4 regions of the Bacteroides coprosuis genome follow, and region 3 is predicted to be linked to each of the others. Evidence: riboswitches for the same ligand, from Rfam matches in the RefSeq annotation. Region 3 holds a riboswitch; each other region holds the start of a gene.
What was found. A riboswitch is a leader RNA that binds a small molecule or an ion and turns the genes downstream of it on or off. The one in region 3 is predicted to bind cobalamin.
Positions count from the first base shown of each region.

Region 1 (5,007 bases), on a different contig from region 3:
CCCGATAAAGCAATTACTACATCTTTCCACAATTGTAGATCTTGTCGAAGACTCGTAAAATATACCCAGTGTGGGATAGCGCCTAGCCATGACCAGATTCGGCTCGACTGGCTTGTAAACTGTAGTGCTTCTCCTGTATGAGATGATACATAGAGCTGATGTTTTTCTGGGTCATCAAAATAAAATTTATAAAGAGGAAAATGGTCTCTTCGCGAAGAAAAGGGATTCCACTGATCTAAATGATACATCGTATCCACTTTAGCAATAGAACCCATACTCCACCGTTTTGCATAGCTCCATATATCTACACTCTCCACCTCTCTACCATTTACAGATAAAGTATAAGTAGTGTCTTTAGAAGATAGATATAGAGTAGGATTGTGAGTGATAGATTTAAGCTCAATGGCACGCCAGTCGTTCGTTGGAATATCTAGTGAATCTAAAGGTATAAGATTACTAGAAAGAGGATCTAATTTGTCCCATCGATCTGCTGCACCCACTTGTGGAAAGCTGTGATAGATCATCACGAAACCCGACAAGAACCAAATCAAAAACAGAATACTGAGAATAGTTCCCAGTACTCTGTGTAATGAATATAATAATCTTTTAAACATGAATATATCTTATTATAAAGTATAAGAAACAGTAGCCATAATATTGCGAGGATCACTTGGCACAAGTTGTCTTCCCAAAGATTGAGTGTGGTAGCTTTTGTTAAATACATTTCGCACGTTTAAAGCTAATCCAATTCCATTATCTAGTCGGTAGCCCAAACCTAAATCTGTTAACCAGTAGCGATCAAATTCCACCGTACGAACTAAGTCGTGAGCTACTTTATCCATATAAGAAACAGTGATGTTTACCCCTAAATTGCGTAGCATACCTTTCTGAACTGTGTAATCTCCAGCTAAAACAAAAGTATTACGAGGTGCATTAGGCAGTAGAGAACCTTTTTCGGTATCGTTTAATGGCAATAAAGCTGTCTTTTTCATTTTACGAATCTTTGCATCGGTAAAGGCATAGCCCGCATTGAAGAAAAGTCCAGGTAGAGGGTTTGATTTTAATTCTAACTCAAGACCTTGAGAGGCTGTGCTACCTACAATACCTACAACTGTTTTTAAAATATTGTCATCTTCTGGATCTTCAAATCTTCTTGCCAAGGTTTTCTTTTCATTGTTCTTACGAATGTAGAATAAGCTTGCCGAAGCCTCAAGGTATTGATTCCATTTAAAGCGTCCACCTACCTCTGCTTGAAAGCCCGATTGAGGTTTGAAAGTCTTTGAGCCTGTTGGGTAGAATCGTTCACCATCTTCATTGATATAGATAGTGGCATCTGTATTAGGGAAATCTCTGTAAGGTAGGTATAGATTGGCATAAGAAGCATAGAAAGAAAGCTTTTCTGTGGGTAAATAGACTAGTCCCGCACGATAAGTAAATGCTGTAGTGTGCATCTTATCATAAGATTGGCGATTGGTATAGCCCATCTTTTCGGAATCTTTCACATCGGCACTTGCATATTTGTATGCAAAATAATCAAATCGTCCAGCCACCATCATTTTCAATTTATCTGAAAACTCAAATAGGTTTTGGATATACAAACCGTGAGTATAGCTTTCTGCTACACCCGCAAAACCAAAGTGAGGCTTCATATAGCCCATACTTTGGGGATTATTTACCGGAATTTTAGAAAACAATCCAGGACCTTCAATAAAATCAGTCAAAGGTTTACCTCCTCCATAACCACGATAATTTTCACGGAAGAAAGCCACAAAATTATATCCTGCAAGGTAGTTGTATTTCATTCCGTTATTTAGCTGGATACTTCCAGAAGCTTCTAGTTGCTCATTGTATGAATGCACATCATAGGCAAAACGTAAAGGATAAGTGATTTGCACTGTATCTAAACAAATATACTTTTTTGTCCCTTTATTATCTTTAAGGTAATAATGCTTGTAAATAGGATTATCGCTTTCTAAATAGGGGATAGACTCGGTGCTGAAATAGTCGATGATATCGTGATTGTATGAAAAACGATTATCAAGCTTAAAGGCATCTGAGTGTGTATAAGTATAGGTTAGTTGGAGGTTCTCTGCCTTGTTCTTGAGGAAATCAGATTCATTATTGTATCTCCATTTTGGGTTTAATCCAGGAAGAGATTCATCCTTATTTAAGTAGATTTCATTATCATTTGCATCATAGATATCGCTTTTCATAGTGGCGGGCAAACCTATTTCAGTTCCGTATTTATCTCTGTTAAAACCACCTCTCAACTCTAAAAAGTGATGTTCATTGATTTTCCCTCCTAGAGCTAAATATCCAGAGAATCTCTTGTTGTTGGTTTGTCTATAACCTTCATTATCACTGTAATTTAGCGTAGCTCGGTAATTCATATTTCCATAAACTTTGCCACCCAAGTCGATAGAGGATTGCTTATTATTCCATGTTCCATAACTCATTCTAGCCTTAACTAAGGGTTGGGCTACAGGCGACTTTCGTACTACATTGAGTACACCACCAACTACCGAGTGTCCATACAACACAGATGCTGGTCCTTTAATTAATTCTACAGTCTCACAAGAACTTAAATCGGGTAGTGGAGCTGAATTATTAATTGACGTACGTTCATCACGTACCCCATCTATCATAATAGGGGTGTGATCGAATCCACGAACAGAAAACTGTGTAAAACCTCCGTAAGTAGTACGCAGTCGGGTAGAGGGAAGAAACTTTACAGCCTCATTCAAATCTACTATATTTCTGTTTTCGAGAAGCTCTCCCGAGATAGAATTGACTGTAATGGGCATAAACTGTAGCGGTACAGGTAGTTTGTTGATTTTGGGTACAACGTATTTATCAGCACATACTTCTATCTCATGCATTTTGAAGATAGAATCGGTTAAGCTCTTTTGTTGAGCATAAGTCGCACCTGAGCAAGTCGCAAGAAGGCACAACGCAGCCTTGCGACAAGTGTCCATCGACACTCTAAACATTTTGTGTTTCATAAGTGATATTATAATAGTGTTTTACAAAATTCCTTTCCCCGGGAATTTTTAAAATAATGCATGTTGAATGCTGATGGCAGGTTTCCTGACTTGTTCACTTTGTAAGCCTTCCCATTACTCTAATGGTAACAGTGGCAATGAAGATTACAAAGATTCTTACGAACTTACAGTAGCGGGTACTGTTCCAGATTTTCACTGGATTCTCTTTTACTTCTCTAGTAGAATAGCTAGAAAAGCACCATCATGGTGGCAAATATAGAAACTTTTCTTTATAAGTAATTCTGTTTGTCAGTATTTTTAGTGCCTATATGATTGGACTTGTTTTTACAAAGTTTTCTACTAGTGCCTATAAATAGAGACTTTAAGTAAATGAAAAGAATTAAAGTTTTGTCTTGCGTGTTGAAATATTGCGTTTGTTTGAACTTTATGTAAAAGAAAAAAGCCACCAATTAGGTAGCCTTTATTCTTATTTAAAATGAAAAGAATGAGTTAATGCCTGTGCTCACTAGCTAGTTTTTCTAGATCTAGCTCGGCACTATAGCGTATAAGTCCCCATTTTTTATATTCTTCTTCTACATCATTCATATATTTTTCGATGCGAGTGATGCAGTGACCTATTGTTTTGCCATCTGCATTATAGAAAAATTGTCCATGTACCGTATCACCACTGATTATAAGGGTGGCTTTTCTTATTTTACAATTTGGAATAGGCTGTTCACGCTTAGGAAGCAGATATTTAGCATACTCTTGCTGAGCAGCTTTATGATATTTCTTTATAATAGAATCGGACTTTTGCATTGTCAATTGTAAATCATCGCTCCAATGATTATTAGTAACATCATCTACAATAAGCTGTTTGTGCCTTAATTGGAATTTCATATTTGTATCTCTCATATAATAACGAGAACCCAGCAAGCTGCTAAGTGGTGAATAGGAACTATCAGGCTCCTCAACATGAACAATCTCGTAATGGGTGCCACCTAAATTGAAATTAAGATAATCTCTCAACTCTTGATTTGGATCTCTAGTTTGAGAACATGAAAGGCACAGAAATAGACTAAAAAGTAAATAAAAATGTTTCATTTGTTTCTCCTCAGTTACTATGTTTGACATGAGGTCTTGTTTAGTAAACATACAGATCATCTAAAAAGATTATTCTTCTAGTCTTTTTTTATATATAAATGTTCTATTTGTTGATTTTATTCACATTCTTAAAGCTATCCGACCCCTGATTTATAGACCATTTAATAGAGCTTTTACAAACTATCAAATGCTTTATCTCTTATTTGTAAACATTTATCTACCCCTAAAATTGGCTTAAATGATTGGTTATAAGTATATTTAGTTCGGTGTATTATTCTCTTCTGGAATAAATGATAGAAGAAGTTGGATTAAGATGTAATGTAACGGCTTGAACACACTGCTTATTCATCCTAAATTCAACTATTGGTAATGCCGCATATTGAAATATAAGTAATGTATATAACCTTAAACTAACCTGCTATGAATATACTTTTCGGAGATGTACCCATAAGCAAAATGGGGCCAGCTTTATTTAAAACGACGAAGCTTACGATTACCTGTTTTATATTGTATTTGGTTTCAGGGCTGTTCTATTCTGTTATGCCCGAAATTTACTTTCTGATGCAACTTGCTATTATTACAGTTCTATTCTCTATCTTTTGCGTCAAAATATTTAAACATAAAGAATTAGACGTATCCATAGTACTTGTGCTAGCCCTTATGCTTTTCACTTTTGGCTTGGACGTAAACTATTACTTTAAACCAGCCTTTTTATAAAACAGAAGACAGAGTAAAGCCAAGAGGATGTGCCTTTTGGCACATCCTCTTGGCTTTTGGGGAAAATTAGGGATGAGTGTTGTCTAAATATGGAAGAGTAGAGTGGAGGCAAATTGAGTAAATCATCCAATTAGAAACGGAGAAGTGGTTCGTATAGCCTCAGAAATAGGATCAAGCAGTTATATGTTTTCAATAATACAAAGTA
Region 1 covers NZ_DYYK01000082.1:17,673-22,679, reverse strand. Annotated here, with positions in the region: gene K8V80_RS04935 (PepSY domain-containing protein) at 1-614, opposite strand, end outside; gene K8V80_RS04930 (TonB-dependent receptor) at 627-3,002, opposite strand; cobalamin riboswitch at 3,061-3,260, opposite strand; gene K8V80_RS04925 (hypothetical protein) at 3,492-4,115, opposite strand; gene K8V80_RS04920 (hypothetical protein) at 4,506-4,802, shown strand.
Region 1: linked by a shared signal. The riboswitch ahead of K8V80_RS04930 (TonB-dependent receptor) and the one ahead of K8V80_RS09295 (TonB-dependent receptor) in region 3 are both predicted to bind cobalamin.

Region 2 (5,007 bases), on a different contig from region 3:
ACTCAAGCGATACATTGTATCTGTTTTGGTGGAAAGAGTATGATAATTGCAGATCGCTAGTACATTGTGTAGGGATAGTCGATTTACTTTCCAAAGAGCCATACCCTTCCCACGTAAGGTAAAACCAATGCACGTATTGAAAGTAATAAGCCAACTTTAAGTGATTGTCTGCATTGCCAAATAAGTTTTTTAACTTATAGCTGCATTCAAAATTGCTGTATAGCCATGGGTGATTGGGGATTCTGTTCTTATAAGTAATATCGGGTTTGCCATTGAGCATATACTTAGAAGTGTTCTTCTCATCTACGTAAGTGCTATTGAATACCACCTGTATGATATCTGCATAATCGTATCTTAATTCTCCTTCAACTCCATTAATCTTTACATTTTTTACGTTGCTATACTGACTTGTTCCCTCTGCATCTGTTACCACTAGTCGGATGTAATCTTTTACATCTCGAATAAAATAATTGCCTTCATAAGTGAGTTGATGCGCATTGGGCGAACCTATCGAACCAAAGAGTCCGAAATTTATATTATTACTGTTTTCAGGCTTTAGACTGAAATTGGGATAGATTGTTGTTCCATTACCCAGATATTCTCTGGAAAGAGGAAGGCGTACACTATGCTCATAAGAAGCCTTGATGGCCAAGGCTTGAAAGATATTCAATCGGCTAGCTAGTCCATAACCCCAGTTGTTGGTTGTAGAAGATTGTGGAACATCTTTAGAACCTGTAATCCACGACAAATCAGTTTGCCCTATTGATAGGTGGTTGATATAATTCTTTGCGAAAAAGGTATTAGATAACTTCTCTTTCCAGAAATTCTGTTGATAGGATAGCCCTATAATGTGTTTTGTTAACTTATCCTTTGAGGGTTCAAACTCTTCATCTAGCTCATCATATCTGTCGTTACTTGTTCGGTTTAAGAGATAATTTAAGTTTAGATTATGACTAGGGTTCAACTTGTAATTAAAGTTGGAACGGAGATGAGTTTTGGGTCGTTTGATATGTCGGATAGACTTTCTTCTTCCTAATATTTCATTTCTTGAACTCTCTTGGTAACTACCATCCCAACTGTATTTTCTGTAGGCAGTATCTACTACCATAGATTTATCCCACGAGTGCGATAGAGTGAGATCTGCTGCTAATTTGCGAACAATAAAGTTTTGTTTTTTATAATGAGCAGCAAGGGTGTAAGCCTCATTCTCTCTCTTTGCTTTACCGTAAACAAATGTTTGTACCGAACCCGTTTGGAGTTGCTTATTGATAGATGAGGCTGAAGCAGAAATGAAGAAACTATCTGCCCATCTTTTGCGAGTAACCCCAACTTCAACCTTTCCAAAGGCAGAGAAGTATTTGTCGTGAAAACGCTTCGTATCTATTTCTTGAAATTCTTGTTCTTCTTTGTTCCATACTTCTACATTCTTCATCTTATAGTTGTTCTTGGAAAAGTTGAGTCCTAGAGTTGGCTTTATGATAATACCTGTTTTAGCAAGAGTATATTGTCCACTCAAGTCGGCTTTGTGCGTATCAAATGAACCTATCCCATAGGAAACATCTAAGTAATCTTGTATATCATTTTTGGTGATGATATTGATTGCTCCACCTAGAGCATCAGAACCTAGTTCAACAGGTACAGAACCCTTATAAACTTCAATACGATCTACAATGTTGATTGGTAAATTGGATAAATTGATGCCACTTCCCATAGATGAAAGAGGCACACCATCAATAAAATAGCGTATGGCATTGCCCGATAAACCATTGATAGTTAAATCAAAATTGGCACCTACACCCCCATCTTCACGTACTTTAATACCCGAACTTCTTCCCACTAAAGTGTTGAGATTATTCAGGTTGCTGATGATGGGTTTCACATCAAGAGCATTCACGGCAAAAACTCCTTCACGGGTTTGCAGGCTCTTCGACTTCCCATAAACTTGTACATCTTGGAGTAGGAGAGGTTGCTCCTTCAATTGAAAGTTTACTACCTCATTTCTACTTACCTGAAGAGTTATAGAGGCATCTTTATAGCCAAAGCAAGTGGCAGTAAGAGTGTTTTTACCAACTTGTAGATCAATCTGATAATATCCTTTATCGTTAGTATAAGTACCTTTATTCTTTTTACTATCCACGATAAGAGCTTGAGAAATAGGGTTGCCTTTGGTGTCTTTTACTTGTCCCGAAATCGTATAATTACTTTGAGAGAAAGCAGGAATAGTGAAGAAAAAGGATAAAAAGAGTAGAACGTATTTCATTCGTAGTTGATTGTTTTATGGATTACGTATGGAGGAATGTTTGTAATTTTGAGTTCAGTCTATTAAGGGTTTGTGCCTATCAACTAATAAATAGCTTGATATACATAAAAGGTAAAACTTCGATAATCGAAATAATGAGGGCGTAAATAAGTTGAGCATCTCTGTTTTATATTAATAATTGATCTAATATAAAAACATCGAGTTTCCTCAGTGGAGAATAAAGTAGGAATACATTATTTGTGTAATGCACATTGACTTCAAATCCTGGAAGCTTGGTGTTTTCTTAATTATCTGGCAGGTCTTCTGGCTTTCCTCTAGTTGAAAAACTTCCCATGTTTATTTTTACACAGTGTTGCGGCAATTCAACTAACATAATGAGGATTTACAGCTGCAGGTACAGCTCCAGTATCTCACTGGATTCCCTTACATCGGAGATTTGAAATTGTATCCGATTACCAAAACGATTACAAAGATAGATATTAATGTTTATTTACAAATAAAAATAGAATATTTCTTAATAGATTGATTATTAATGAATAGTGATTATGTGTTATTTTAACAAAGTCTTTATTTTTAAGTATATTTTACAAATAGTGATGTTTATTTGTTATAAATGAAGAACTTAGGGAAGTTGTTGGACTTTAAATTACGAGAGATAGAGAGTAATTAAATGATAGAAGAAAAGGACGAATTACTGTCATTTTTTTTAATATTGAGGAAGATATTCAAACAAAAATAAAATGAGACTTCTCTTTAAATTTCGCATTGGAAGAGAAGTCTTATGGGGTTCGATTAGATATAAAAGCTTTAAGACCTTATTATAATATATAGTAAGTAGTATTTTGTTGTGAAGTGTAACAGAGAATAGAGAAGAAAAGTATTCATTGTATCAAGAACTAAAGAGGTTCTTATGGATACTCGTTTTAGGGGTGAATTATAAGCTAAGCTTTTCCTTCTCTTGCCTATATTCTTCTTGTTTAAAAAAAGTTTAGAGAAAGAATTGAAGCGATTATAATATCATATCAATAGAAATTTAATTTAAATATGAGTTTAAAGTTACTTCTTCTTTATTTCTGCTGACAATTCGTTTTTATATGCAGCTAAAAAGCTTGTTTAAGTCATTCTATATCAGTTGAATAATTATAACTTTTTTAATCGGATTACTACTTTTTCTGTTAAAAAGTTTATATCTTTCCTACAACACTTAAATTCGAATATTATGAATATATCACTATCAACCGAACTACCTAAATACCCTAGTTTTGTTGAGGGTATAAGACGTGCTCCCAATAGGGGATACACGCTTACAAAAGCACAGACAGAAATAGCGTTAAAAAATGCATTACGCTATATTCCTAAAAACTTACATAAAGAGTTAGCTCCTGAATTCTTAGAAGAGCTTCATACTCATGGTAGAATTTATGGATACCGATACAGACCTCAAGGAGATTTAAAGGCTAAATCGATTGATGAATATAAAGGTAAATGTGTAGAAGGAAAAGCCTTTCAAGTCATGATTGATAATAATCTTTGCTTCGATGTGGCTCTATATCCTTATGAATTGGTAACCTACGGTGAAACGGGTCAGGTATGCCAAAACTGGATGCAATACCAACTAATAAAACAATATCTTGAAGTACTAACCGAAGATCAGACACTTGTATTAGAATCTGGACATCCTCTAGGCTTATTTAAATCGAAACCAGAGGCTCCAAGAGTAATCCTTACCAACTCAATGATGATTGGTATGTTTGATAATCAGCACGATTGGCACATTGCTGCACAAATGGGTGTAGCCAATTATGGTCAGATGACTGCTGGTGGATGGATGTATATCGGACCTCAAGGAATTGTTCACGGAACATTTAATACATTGCTAAATGCGGGTAGAATGAAACTAGGTGTACCCGAGGATGGAGATTTGAGAGGACACTTATTTGTCTCTTCTGGACTAGGAGGTATGAGTGGAGCTCAACCCAAAGCAGCAGAAATATCAGGTGCTACAGCCATTATTGCTGAAGTTGACTCTTCTCGAATACAAACTCGTTATGATCAAGGTTGGGTAAGCCATATTGCCGAAGAAATTCCAGAAGCTTTCCGTTTAGCCCAAGAATCTATGGCTAAGAAAGAAGCTAGCTCTATAGCTTATCATGGTAATATTGTAGACTTGCTCGAATATGCTGTAGAAAACAATATTCATATCGAACTTTTATCAGACCAAACTTCTTGTCATGCTGTGTATGAGGGAGGTTACTGTCCTGTGGGCATTAGCTTTGAAGAGAGAACTCGCTTATTAGAAGAAAATCCTAAGAAATTCAATCAGTTGGTAGATGAAACATTGGTTCGTCACTTCCATGTAATTGAGAAGTTAGTAGCCAAAGGAACCTACTTCTTCGATTATGGAAACTCTTTTATGAAAGCTATTTATGATGCTGGCGTAAAAGAAATCTCCAAGAATGGAATAGATGAAAAAGATGGATTTATCTGGCCTAGTTATGTAGAAGATATTATGGGTCCTAAACTATTTGATTATGGATATGGTCCATTCCGTTGGGTATGCCTAAGTGGAAAGAAAGAAGACCTTCATAAAACGGATGAGGCGGCTATGGCTTGCATCGACAAAGATAGAAGAGGACAGGATATGGATAACTATATCTGGATTAGAGATGCAGAAAAGAATCAATTAGTTGTAGGTACTCAAGCCCGTATTCTTTATCAAGATGCTTTAGGTAGAATGAATATTGCAT
Region 2 covers NZ_DYYK01000038.1:1,714-6,720, forward strand. Annotated here, with positions in the region: gene K8V80_RS02450 (TonB-dependent receptor) at 1-2,260, opposite strand, end outside; cobalamin riboswitch at 2,537-2,735, opposite strand; gene K8V80_RS02455 (urocanate hydratase) at 3,480-5,007, shown strand, end outside.
Region 2: linked by a shared signal. The riboswitch ahead of K8V80_RS02450 (TonB-dependent receptor) and the one ahead of K8V80_RS09295 (TonB-dependent receptor) in region 3 are both predicted to bind cobalamin.

Region 3 (5,007 bases):
GGCATAAATAGATACCGAATCAAGAGAAGTATATCCATATTTAGACGCTTTAGAGTTGAGCCCATCAATATACCTCACCTCTTTGGTAGGGGCTATTCCCATACACGAGGAAAGAAATAAAAAGAAAAGGAGCCAAGAATATAAGGTAAAGCGAGGCTTCATGCGTCTTCATTCAAAAAGTTAATGATAATCAAAGATAAGAAAGCTTGATAGAAATATGAAAAATAAAAGATTTATCTATGGTAATAGAGTTTAAAAATAGAGTGTTAAATTAAAAAAGCTCTAATGCATTTAAAATCTTAAAAAGAATGAATACCTTGTAATATATTATATTATAGAGAGATATGCGTAAAAGTATAAAATCTAATAGATATAAGAATGATGAAATATCTATAATAAGTTTTTTATAATACTTTTAGAAGTTATACCTTTGTATGCGAATTAACAAATAGTAATAACTATTCAAAAAATGAGCCAAACAACTCCCTTTATGGTTTTCTCGGGTACCAACTCGAGATATCTTGCAGAGAAAATCTGCCAAAGCCTAGATTGTCCTCTTGGTAACATGAATATTACTCACTTTGCTGACGGTGAGTTTGCTGTTTCATACGAAGAATCAATCCGTGGCGCAAACGTATTCTTAGTACAATCCACATTCCCTAACTCTGACAACTTAATGGAGCTGCTATTAATGATTGATGCAGCTAAAAGAGCCTCTGCAAAAAGTATTATTGCAGTAGTTCCTTACTTTGGTTGGGCACGTCAAGATAGAAAAGACAAGCCACGTGTCTCAATTGGAGCGAAATTAGTTGCCGACTTGCTTACCGTAGCTGGTATAGACCGTCTAATCACAATGGACTTACATGCTGACCAAATTCAAGGTTTCTTCAACACTCCAGTTGACCACCTTTATGCTTCAGCCGTATTCATCCCTTACATCAAATCTCTTCAATTAGAAGATTTAGTTATTGCTACTCCTGACGTTGGAGGTTCTAAACGTGCTAATACTTACTCTAAGTACCTAGGCGTTCCTTTAGTGTTATGTAACAAAACAAGAGAAAGAGCCAATGAAGTTGCTTCTATGCAAATTATTGGTGATGTAAAAGGTAAAAACGTTATTCTAGTTGATGATATCGTTGATACAGCAGGTACTATTACAAAGGCTGCCAATGTAATGATCGAAGCAGGTGCAAAATCTGTTAGAGCTATTGCTAGCCACTGTGTAATGTCCGACCCTGCTAGTGAGCGAGTAACATCATCTGCACTTACAGAAATGATATTCACCAATAGTATCCCATTCTGTAAAAAGTGTTCCAAAGTGAAACAGCTTAGCATAGCAGATATGTTTGCAGAAACTATTAAGCGTGTAGTAAATAATGAATCCATCAGCTCTCAATACATTATTTAATTACGCGTTTTTTTATGCATTAAAAAATCCCGAAGCTTCTTCGGGATTTTTTGTTTAATATACCCCCGATTCTCTACTACCTAAAGAAGAGTTCTCATTCTTGGCATAGACAAACTATTATCTTGACACCGACATGCAATCGTCATGTCGGTGTCAAAGTAAATTCTCTATTTTATAAGTACTTCTTATTCAAGCAGATTCTCTTTATCATAAAAAAGAGTATTTCACCATTTTTATTTAGAAAATCACTCCTTAATAAAATAGCCTCAGCTAGTTTTAGAGTCTGGAAGAATCATAACTTTCTGCACCCCCTCATCGTCATAAAACCATACAATGAATAAAGACTTTTACACCTCCGCCATTCCTTACCCGATAACCCTCGATGAGACCAGAAACAGAGCTTCATACTAGCCATTGTATCATATATTACTCTTAAAATGAATAATACTCCTATTTTATTTTTAAATATCTAAATAATATTTAAATTTGCACCTGATTTTGGTGATTATAGAAGTCCACTAAAACTTTTATAATAAAAGGGAATTAAGTGAAAATCTTAAACAGACCCGCTGCTGTAATCTTCAACAGTCTTTAACCAATCGAATATCCACTGTCTTTTATAAAGATGGGAAGGATGCGTTAAAGATGAAGTAAGTCAGAAAACCTGCCAAGTCATTTTTTGTATTTAAGCTTTCGGGACATAGAGCTACTACATCCTGCTTTAGATATACATCTATATCTAAGGTATTCGATTATATACTTCTATCCACCCGCAGGCTTTATAATAAAACACTATGAAGACTAGCAGAAGTATTAGTTTATCCATTCTCTTACTCCTTTTTGGTGCTTTTCAAATCAAAGCACAGAGTAAATTAGACAGCATTCAACAATTGGGTGAGGTAGTAATTGTTGAAGAGTATATCCCCAAAGATATTATCCCCGTACAATCCCTAAAAGGCAAAGATTTAGAACGGCTCAATGCACATTCTATTGCAGATGCTTTACGCTATTTCTCAGGAGTACAACTGAAAGACTACGGAGGAATTGGTGGACTAAAAACCATCAATGTACGCAGTATGGGGAGCGAACACGTAGGGGTGTTCTTTGATGGAGTAGAAATAGGGAATGCCCAAAATGGAGTGGTAGATTTGGGACGATTTTCTCTCGACAACATCGAAACCATTTCTCTTTACAACGGTCAGAAAAGCTCTATCTTCCAACCAGCTAAAGACTTTGCCTCTGCCAGCTCGGTATATATGCGAACTAAAGTGCCTACTTTTGCAAAGGGTAAAAGGTACAATTTACACGCTACTTTCAAAACGGGTTCTTTTGGCTTAGCCAATCCTTCTCTACTCTGGGAGCAAGAACTTAGTAAAACCATAAAATCATCACTGAATGCAGATTATACGTATTCTAGTGGAAAGTATAGATTTAGATATAAAGTAATCAACAAACAAGATAACCGAGGAGCTTTTGATACCGTTGCTACTCGCCAAAATGGAGACGTAGAGTTTTTCCGTATCGAACATGGACTCTTTGGAAAACTCAAAAAAGGCGAGTGGAAAACTAAAATCTATTATTATGATTCCGAAAGGGGATATCCTGGTGCTATTGTTCGTCAAACTCCTGGTCTATACAAGAATGAAGATAGACAATGGGATAAAAATTTCTTTGTACAAGGTTCTTATGCTCAGCAGATTAGCCCTCGTTACCGAACTTCTTTAGTGGGGAAATATGCGTATGATTATCTCCATTATTTATCCGATCCCAAGAAAGATGAACAAGTAGTAATGAAGGTGGATAATAAATATATGCTCCATGAAGGCTATGTTTCTAGTTCAAATCTCATTACACTCACTCCATGGTGGACAGCCAATCTATCGGGCGACTTTCAGTGGAATAAGATGAATGCCAACCTCCATGAGTTTATATACCCACAACGCTTTTCGGGTTGGGTAGCCCTAGCAACCTCAATTCAGATAGATCACTTAAAAGTGCAGGCTAGCTTATTAGGTACTTTTATTCACGAAAAGATGAAAGAAGAGAAACAAGTTCGTAAAAACTGGGATCGATACACCCCTACTCTGATTGCATCGTACCAACCTTGGCTTAGTCAGGAACTATACCTCAGAGGATTCTATAAGAAAATATTTAGAATGCCTACTTTCAATGAAATCTACTTTGCTGTAATTGGTAGTGGAACGTCAAACCTGAAACCTGAATATGCTACTCAGTATAACATCGGGTTAACATATCAAAAATCATTCTTCCATCCTTTCTTTAAAGACTTTGAAGGTCAGGTAGATGCTTACTACAATGAAATTGAAGATAAGATTCTGGCTAAACCCGGTGGACAGCTCTTTAGATGGACGATGATGAACATCGGACTTGTAAAAATTAAAGGTGTTGATGTAGCTTTGGCTGCCACAGTAGAGCCCTTCAAAGATTTTTTATTGAATACTCGCTTAAATTATACTTACCAAAAAGCACAAGATTATTCTGATCCCGAGGAGATTACTTACAAAGGACAAATCAGCTATATCCCTTGGCATAGTGGATCGGCAGTTGTAAGTGCTCAGTACCGCAAATGGGATATGAGCTACAGCTTTATTTACTCGGGAGAGCGATATACAGAGAGTGCCAATATTCTAATTAATAAAGTGTTGGCTTGGTACACCAGTGACATCTCACTAGGTAGAAACTTCCATTGGGGTAAAAACGATTACAAAGTAACCCTAGAAGTCAACAATTTATTTAATCAACAATATGAAGTAGTAAGTCGCTACCCTATGCCAGGAACCAACTTCAAAGTCATATTAAAAGCTCATTTCTAAATCATCTGAATCATGAAAACTAAAACATTTCTATATTTAATTCTGCTTTTCATTCCTGCATTCATTATTACTTCTTGTCGAGGTGATGAAAACTACTTACTCTGGGCTGAACAAGAGCAAATCGCTCCGGGAGAAGTGGGAGAGATAAAAGGATTCTTCTTGCTCAATGAGGGGAATATGGGAAGCAACAAATCGACTCTCGACTATTTCGATTACGAGTCGGGTACTTATTTTAGAAACATCTACCCTACTGTGAACCCTCAAGTAACTCATAACCTGGGAGATGTAGGGAATGATATTCAGATTTATGGAGATAAACTTTATGCCGTAATCAACTGCTCTCACCTAGTTGAGGTAATGGATGTTTACACGGCTGAACATCTACATACCTTAGATATTACCAACTGCAGATACATTGTATTCGATAAAGACTATGCCTATGTCAGTTCGTACAATGGTCCTGTGCTTATCGACCCCGATGCACCTATTGGAACAGTGGTAAAGGTAGATACTCGTACTATGCAGATTGTAGATAAATGCGTTGTAGGTTATCAACCCGAAGAGATGGTGATTCACAACAACAAACTCTATGTGGCAAACTCAGGAGGGTATCGTGTACCCGAATACGACACCACAGTATCTGTAATAGACTTGGAGACTTTTACCGAAATCAAAAAGATAGAAGTAGGTATTAATCTACATCGTCTGGAACTAGATAATTATGGATACCTCTATGTATCCTCTCGTGGAGATTACAAAAAGATA
Region 3 covers NZ_DYYK01000153.1:4,612-9,618, reverse strand. Annotated here, with positions in the region: gene K8V80_RS09305 (DUF5112 domain-containing protein) at 1-102, opposite strand, end outside; gene K8V80_RS09300 (ribose-phosphate pyrophosphokinase) at 470-1,408, shown strand; cobalamin riboswitch at 1,891-2,094, shown strand; gene K8V80_RS09295 (TonB-dependent receptor) at 2,203-4,242, shown strand; gene K8V80_RS09290 (YncE family protein) at 4,255-5,007, shown strand, end outside.

Region 4 (5,007 bases), on a different contig from region 3:
AATGAGAAAGAACTCTATTACATTTGTTTATCTTTAATAGCCTTTGCTAGCTTTCTAGTTTGCTCTATTACTTTAGGAGAAAGTAGGAGCAAGGCTATAATATTGGGAACTACCAAGAAGACATTAAAAGCATCGGTTAACTCCCATACCAATTCTACTTGAAGAATAGAACCTACCACAACAACTGCAACTACCATCATACGGAAAGGTGTGATGCATTTTTCTCCAATTAAATAACGTAGGTTTTGAGCGGCAAAGAAATACCAGCCCACTATCGTTGTGAGTGAGAAGAAGAAGAGGGTTACTGCAACAAATATTAATCCACCTTCTCCAAAAGCTGTTCCAAAAGAGGCTTGGGCAGCATCTGCACCCGAATTGGTAAGGTGGGTTCCTGTAACTAGTACAATTAAAGCAGAGATTGTACAAACTATAAAGTTGGTCCCAACACCCACCAAAGCCATCATACCTTGTTCGTAAGGATGCTTTACTTTGGCTACGGCATGAGCGTGTGGAGTTGTACCAATACCAGCTTCATTGGAGAATAAACCTCTAGATATACCATATCGCATAGCTTTCATAATGGTAATACCCAGTACACCACCACCTAAACTTTGAGGAGAGAAAGCCCCTACAAATATAGACTCAATAGCGGGTACCACGTGTTCGTAATTCATACCAATCACAATAAGTCCGCCCGTGATGTAGATACAAGCCATAATAGGTACTACTTTTTCAGCAAAAGCAGCAATACGTGTGATACCACCGATAAGAATGAATCCAACAATGATAGCCACAACAATACCGATATAAATAGATTTAACGGGGAGAACATTGGTCAGTGTTAAGCAAATAGAATTGGACTGAACAATGGTGCCCATAAATCCCAATACGATAACTGCTACTATGGCAAAAAAGGTAGCTAAGAATTTACTCTTCAATCCTTTTAATATATAATAGGCAGGACCACCTACCACATGTCCATCAATGGATGTTTTATATAACTGCGATAAAACAGCTTCGGCATAGTTGGTTGCCATACCTACAAGTGCACTTACCCAGAGCCAAAACACAGCACCTGGACCACCCGCAGCAATCGCGGTTGCTACACCTATGATATTACCAGTACCCAACTGAGCAGCGACAGCGGTAGATAAAGCTTGAAACTGACTCATTCCTTCTGCTTTGGTAGCTTTACATCTCTTGAATGCTCCTTTAAAAGTTAATCGAAAGGCTCGGAACACATGACGCTGAATAAAATGTAAGCGAATAGTGTAGTACAAGCCTGCACCCAATAAGAACACAATAAGAATGGGTCCTAAATAGGTGTTGTTGATGTGTCTAACCGACTCCAACAGTTCTTCTTGAGAAATAAAGATTAGCATAAGCAGAGTGTAATTTTTAGTTAATAATTAAGGATTAAAGTGTCTCGATTTATTCATCTTGTCTTTTCGTATATGTGTGTAATAAAAAATAAAACGTGCAAAAGTCTATAAATATTTATTAAGTGCAAATAATTTACGATATTTTACAATATAAAGAGCAAAGCAATTAAACTTTTTTTACTATTTGATACAATTCTTGAATATATGTAAAACTTTTTGATTATTTAAAGAGAGTGATATTCTGTCATATAAAACTCTATAATTGCTACTATAGTACGCTTATGTGTCTTTATTGGTGGAAATGTGTAACGGCTAAATCGTTAAGTTAATGGAATACATGTTTTGCAACATATTTGTATTTAAATACGTATTTCTGCTTTTAAATTAATATGAATAACAATCTGTTAGTTGTAAAAAAGAAATCAAAATCTTTACATTGTGTTTTGACTAATTGCTCAATAAAATCTTTTTCTGATGTTATATTTTGAGTATTGATTCGAGAATAAATGACAGATGAATCCTGATCGTAATTTTAACGAACTAATCTTGTTCTCAAAAGATCTTTTTTGGAAGAGTATAAGTAGCCCAAAAGAGCCTTGCAATGGCTTTACATGAGTACTCGATAGGATTTTTTTCTGCTCAATTAAATTGTAAATAGTTGTTATTTACTTTATAAATTTCATACCTTAGCTGCGTTATTGGTGATGCGAAATAGAAATCTATTATTTCGTCATTGAAAAGGGAATCAGGTGTAAATCCTGAACAGACCCGCTGCTGTAATTCTTAATTAATTACTTTAAATACCGCTTGAGCCACTGTCTGATACGCGATGGGAAGGCTATTTAAAGAGAGAAAAAGTCAGAAGACCTGCCAATAATATAAGTTACAAAGCTTTCTGGGACTAGAGCTTTAAGACATTTATGATAGGAGTAAGCTGTAAATACTTTTATCCTCTACTTGAATTATATCTTTAAATCTCTATCCCCGTTGGCTGTAGTTTGTAAAACAAACATACACTAGAAGAATGAATAATATTAAAAAAATATTATTGGGAGGTATGCTATGTGCCTTTCCTTGTACCCATTATGCCCAAAATAAACTAGACAGCCTCCAGTATTTACAGGAGGTAGTGATTACGGCAAAACCTTTCGAAGAGATAATTCCTGTTCAAAAGCTATCAGGAGACATACTTCAAACACTCAGCGTGCATAGTGTAGCAGATGCACTTCGTTACTTCTCGGGTATTCAAGTAAAAGACTATGGAGGTATTGGTGGCTTGAAGACAATAGATGTCCGTAATATGGGTAGTCACCATGTGGGGGTATTCTATGATGGAATAGAGCTAAATAATGCACAAAATGGAGTCATCGATTTAGGGAAATATTCACTAGATGATATGGAAGAGCTCTCCCTTTATAATGGTCAGAAGAGCGATATCTTTCAATCGGCCAAAGACTTTAGTGCTGCCTCAACGGTTTACTTAAAAACCAAACGTCCACGCTTTGTGGGAGATAAGAAGACTAATGTTATTCTTCGTTACAAAGCGATGTCTATCGATTTTATAAATCCCTCTTTTCGTGTAGAACAGCGTATTTCACCTTCCGTTACTATGAGTGCGAGTGGGGAGATGACCAAAACAAATGGTCGTTATAAATTTCGATATAAACGAAAGAACTTAGATGGTACTTTGGCCTACGATACTACTGCCACTCGTACAAACAGTGATGTAGAAGCTTATCGTTTAGAAACTGCCTTCTTTGGAAGAATAGAAGATGGAGGATGGTCTGCCAAAGCTTATTATTACGATTCCAACCGAGGTGCGCCTGGTGCAATAGTAGCCAACAAATTTGATGATGGCTTTAGACAGAAGGATAAGAACTTCTTTGCCCAAGGAGAGTTCACCAAAGATTTTTCAGATCAATACCATTTCCAGTTCAAAGGTAAATATGCCTTTGATAAGATGAATTATATTGCTCGAGATACCACACACGTATTGGGCGATGTAGTCACAGAAAGTGCTCAGTTTGACGATACCTATTACCAGCAAGAAATCTATGCCTCTGTAATTAATATGTACAATATTACCGATTGGTGGGATGTATCTGCCTCGGCAGATTTTCAGTGGAATAAGCTCAATGCTACTCGCTTGGGAATATCTACAGCCTTTGCATACCCTACACGCTATACGTTATTGGGTGCATTGGCTACTTCACTTAACTTGGGTAAGTTCAAGGCAATGGTCAGTGTAAATGGAGCCTTTGTGCACGAAACCGTGAGAAACGGAGCTGCGGGTCCCAATAAAAAGGAATTCAGTCCAGCCGTGTTCTTGGGTTATAAACCTTTTCAGAATCATGATTTCAATGTAAGAGCTTTTGCCAAGCGAGTATTCAGAATGCCTACATTTAATGATTTGTACTATACACAAGTTGGCTCATCGGCTTTGAATCCCGAATATGTGAATCAGGTGAATCTAGGGTTTACCTATAATCTCCCTTTCCGTCATTCAGTATTCGATAAGTTTTCTATTCAAACAGATGCCTATCTTACCCGTACAACCGATAAGATAATTGCTGCCCCCACAGGAAACCTCTTCCGATGGATGATGAGCAATGTAGGAAAAGTGAAAGGGAAAGGAGTTGAAGCCTCTGCTGCCTTGGATATGCATTTCGGAGCTATTCAAGTGGCGACAAACCTAAGTTATGCTTATTCGGAGCAGAAAGATTATACGAAGATTTTTGGACTACCTCTCTCTTCCTATGGCGATCAGATACCTTATACACCTTGGCATAGTGGTTCTGCCATCTGCTCGGCTTCTTACAAATCATGGAATTTGAACTATAGCTTCTTCTATGTTGGCGAACGCTATAATGGAGCCTTTAACAATATTGAGAAAAATAAAGTCCAGCCTTGGTACACACATGATATTGCCCTTCAAAAACAGTTCCAATTCAGTAAACTGAAGGCGAATGCATCTGTAGAAGTAAACAATCTATTTGATCAGCAATACGAAGTAATCTACAATTACCCCATGCCTGGGCGAACATTTAAATTTATTATAGGGATAGAATTATGAGAAACTACACTCTTTTCATTCTTGCTTTAGCATCTGTTTTTCTACTTCCTTCATGTAGAAAGGATGAATATATTTTTAAGTCCAATAAAGAACAAGTGGCGTACCCTCGTCCAGATTCTAAGACTTTGGGCTTCTATATTCTCAATGAAGGTAATATGGGAATGAACCGAGCTAGCATTGATTATTTTGATTACCGTACGGGTTACTACTCTACCGATATCTACTCTGAACTCAACCCCAATGCAATCAAAGAACTGGGTGATGTAGGGAATGATTTAAAGATTTACGGGAACAAACTCTATGCTGTCATTAATGCTTCGAATAAGATAGAAGTCATGAATAAATGGACGGCACAGAGGCAGAAAGTAATCACTGTCCCCAATTGTCGATACCTTGCTTTTCATCAAGATAAAGCTTATGTCAGTTCTTATTCGGGTCCGATAGGTGTTGATCCCAATGCAGAAAAAGGTTTTGTGGCGGAGATAGATACGACTTCATTAGAGCTAACCCGAAAGGTACAAGTAGGCTACCAACCCGAAGAGATGGTGATTG
Region 4 covers NZ_DYYK01000154.1:8,638-13,644, reverse strand. Annotated here, with positions in the region: gene K8V80_RS09375 (alanine/glycine:cation symporter family protein) at 18-1,382, opposite strand; cobalamin riboswitch at 2,065-2,271, shown strand; gene K8V80_RS09370 (TonB-dependent receptor) at 2,407-4,455, shown strand; gene K8V80_RS09365 (YncE family protein) at 4,452-5,007, shown strand, end outside.
Region 4: linked by a shared signal. The riboswitch ahead of K8V80_RS09370 (TonB-dependent receptor) and the one ahead of K8V80_RS09295 (TonB-dependent receptor) in region 3 are both predicted to bind cobalamin.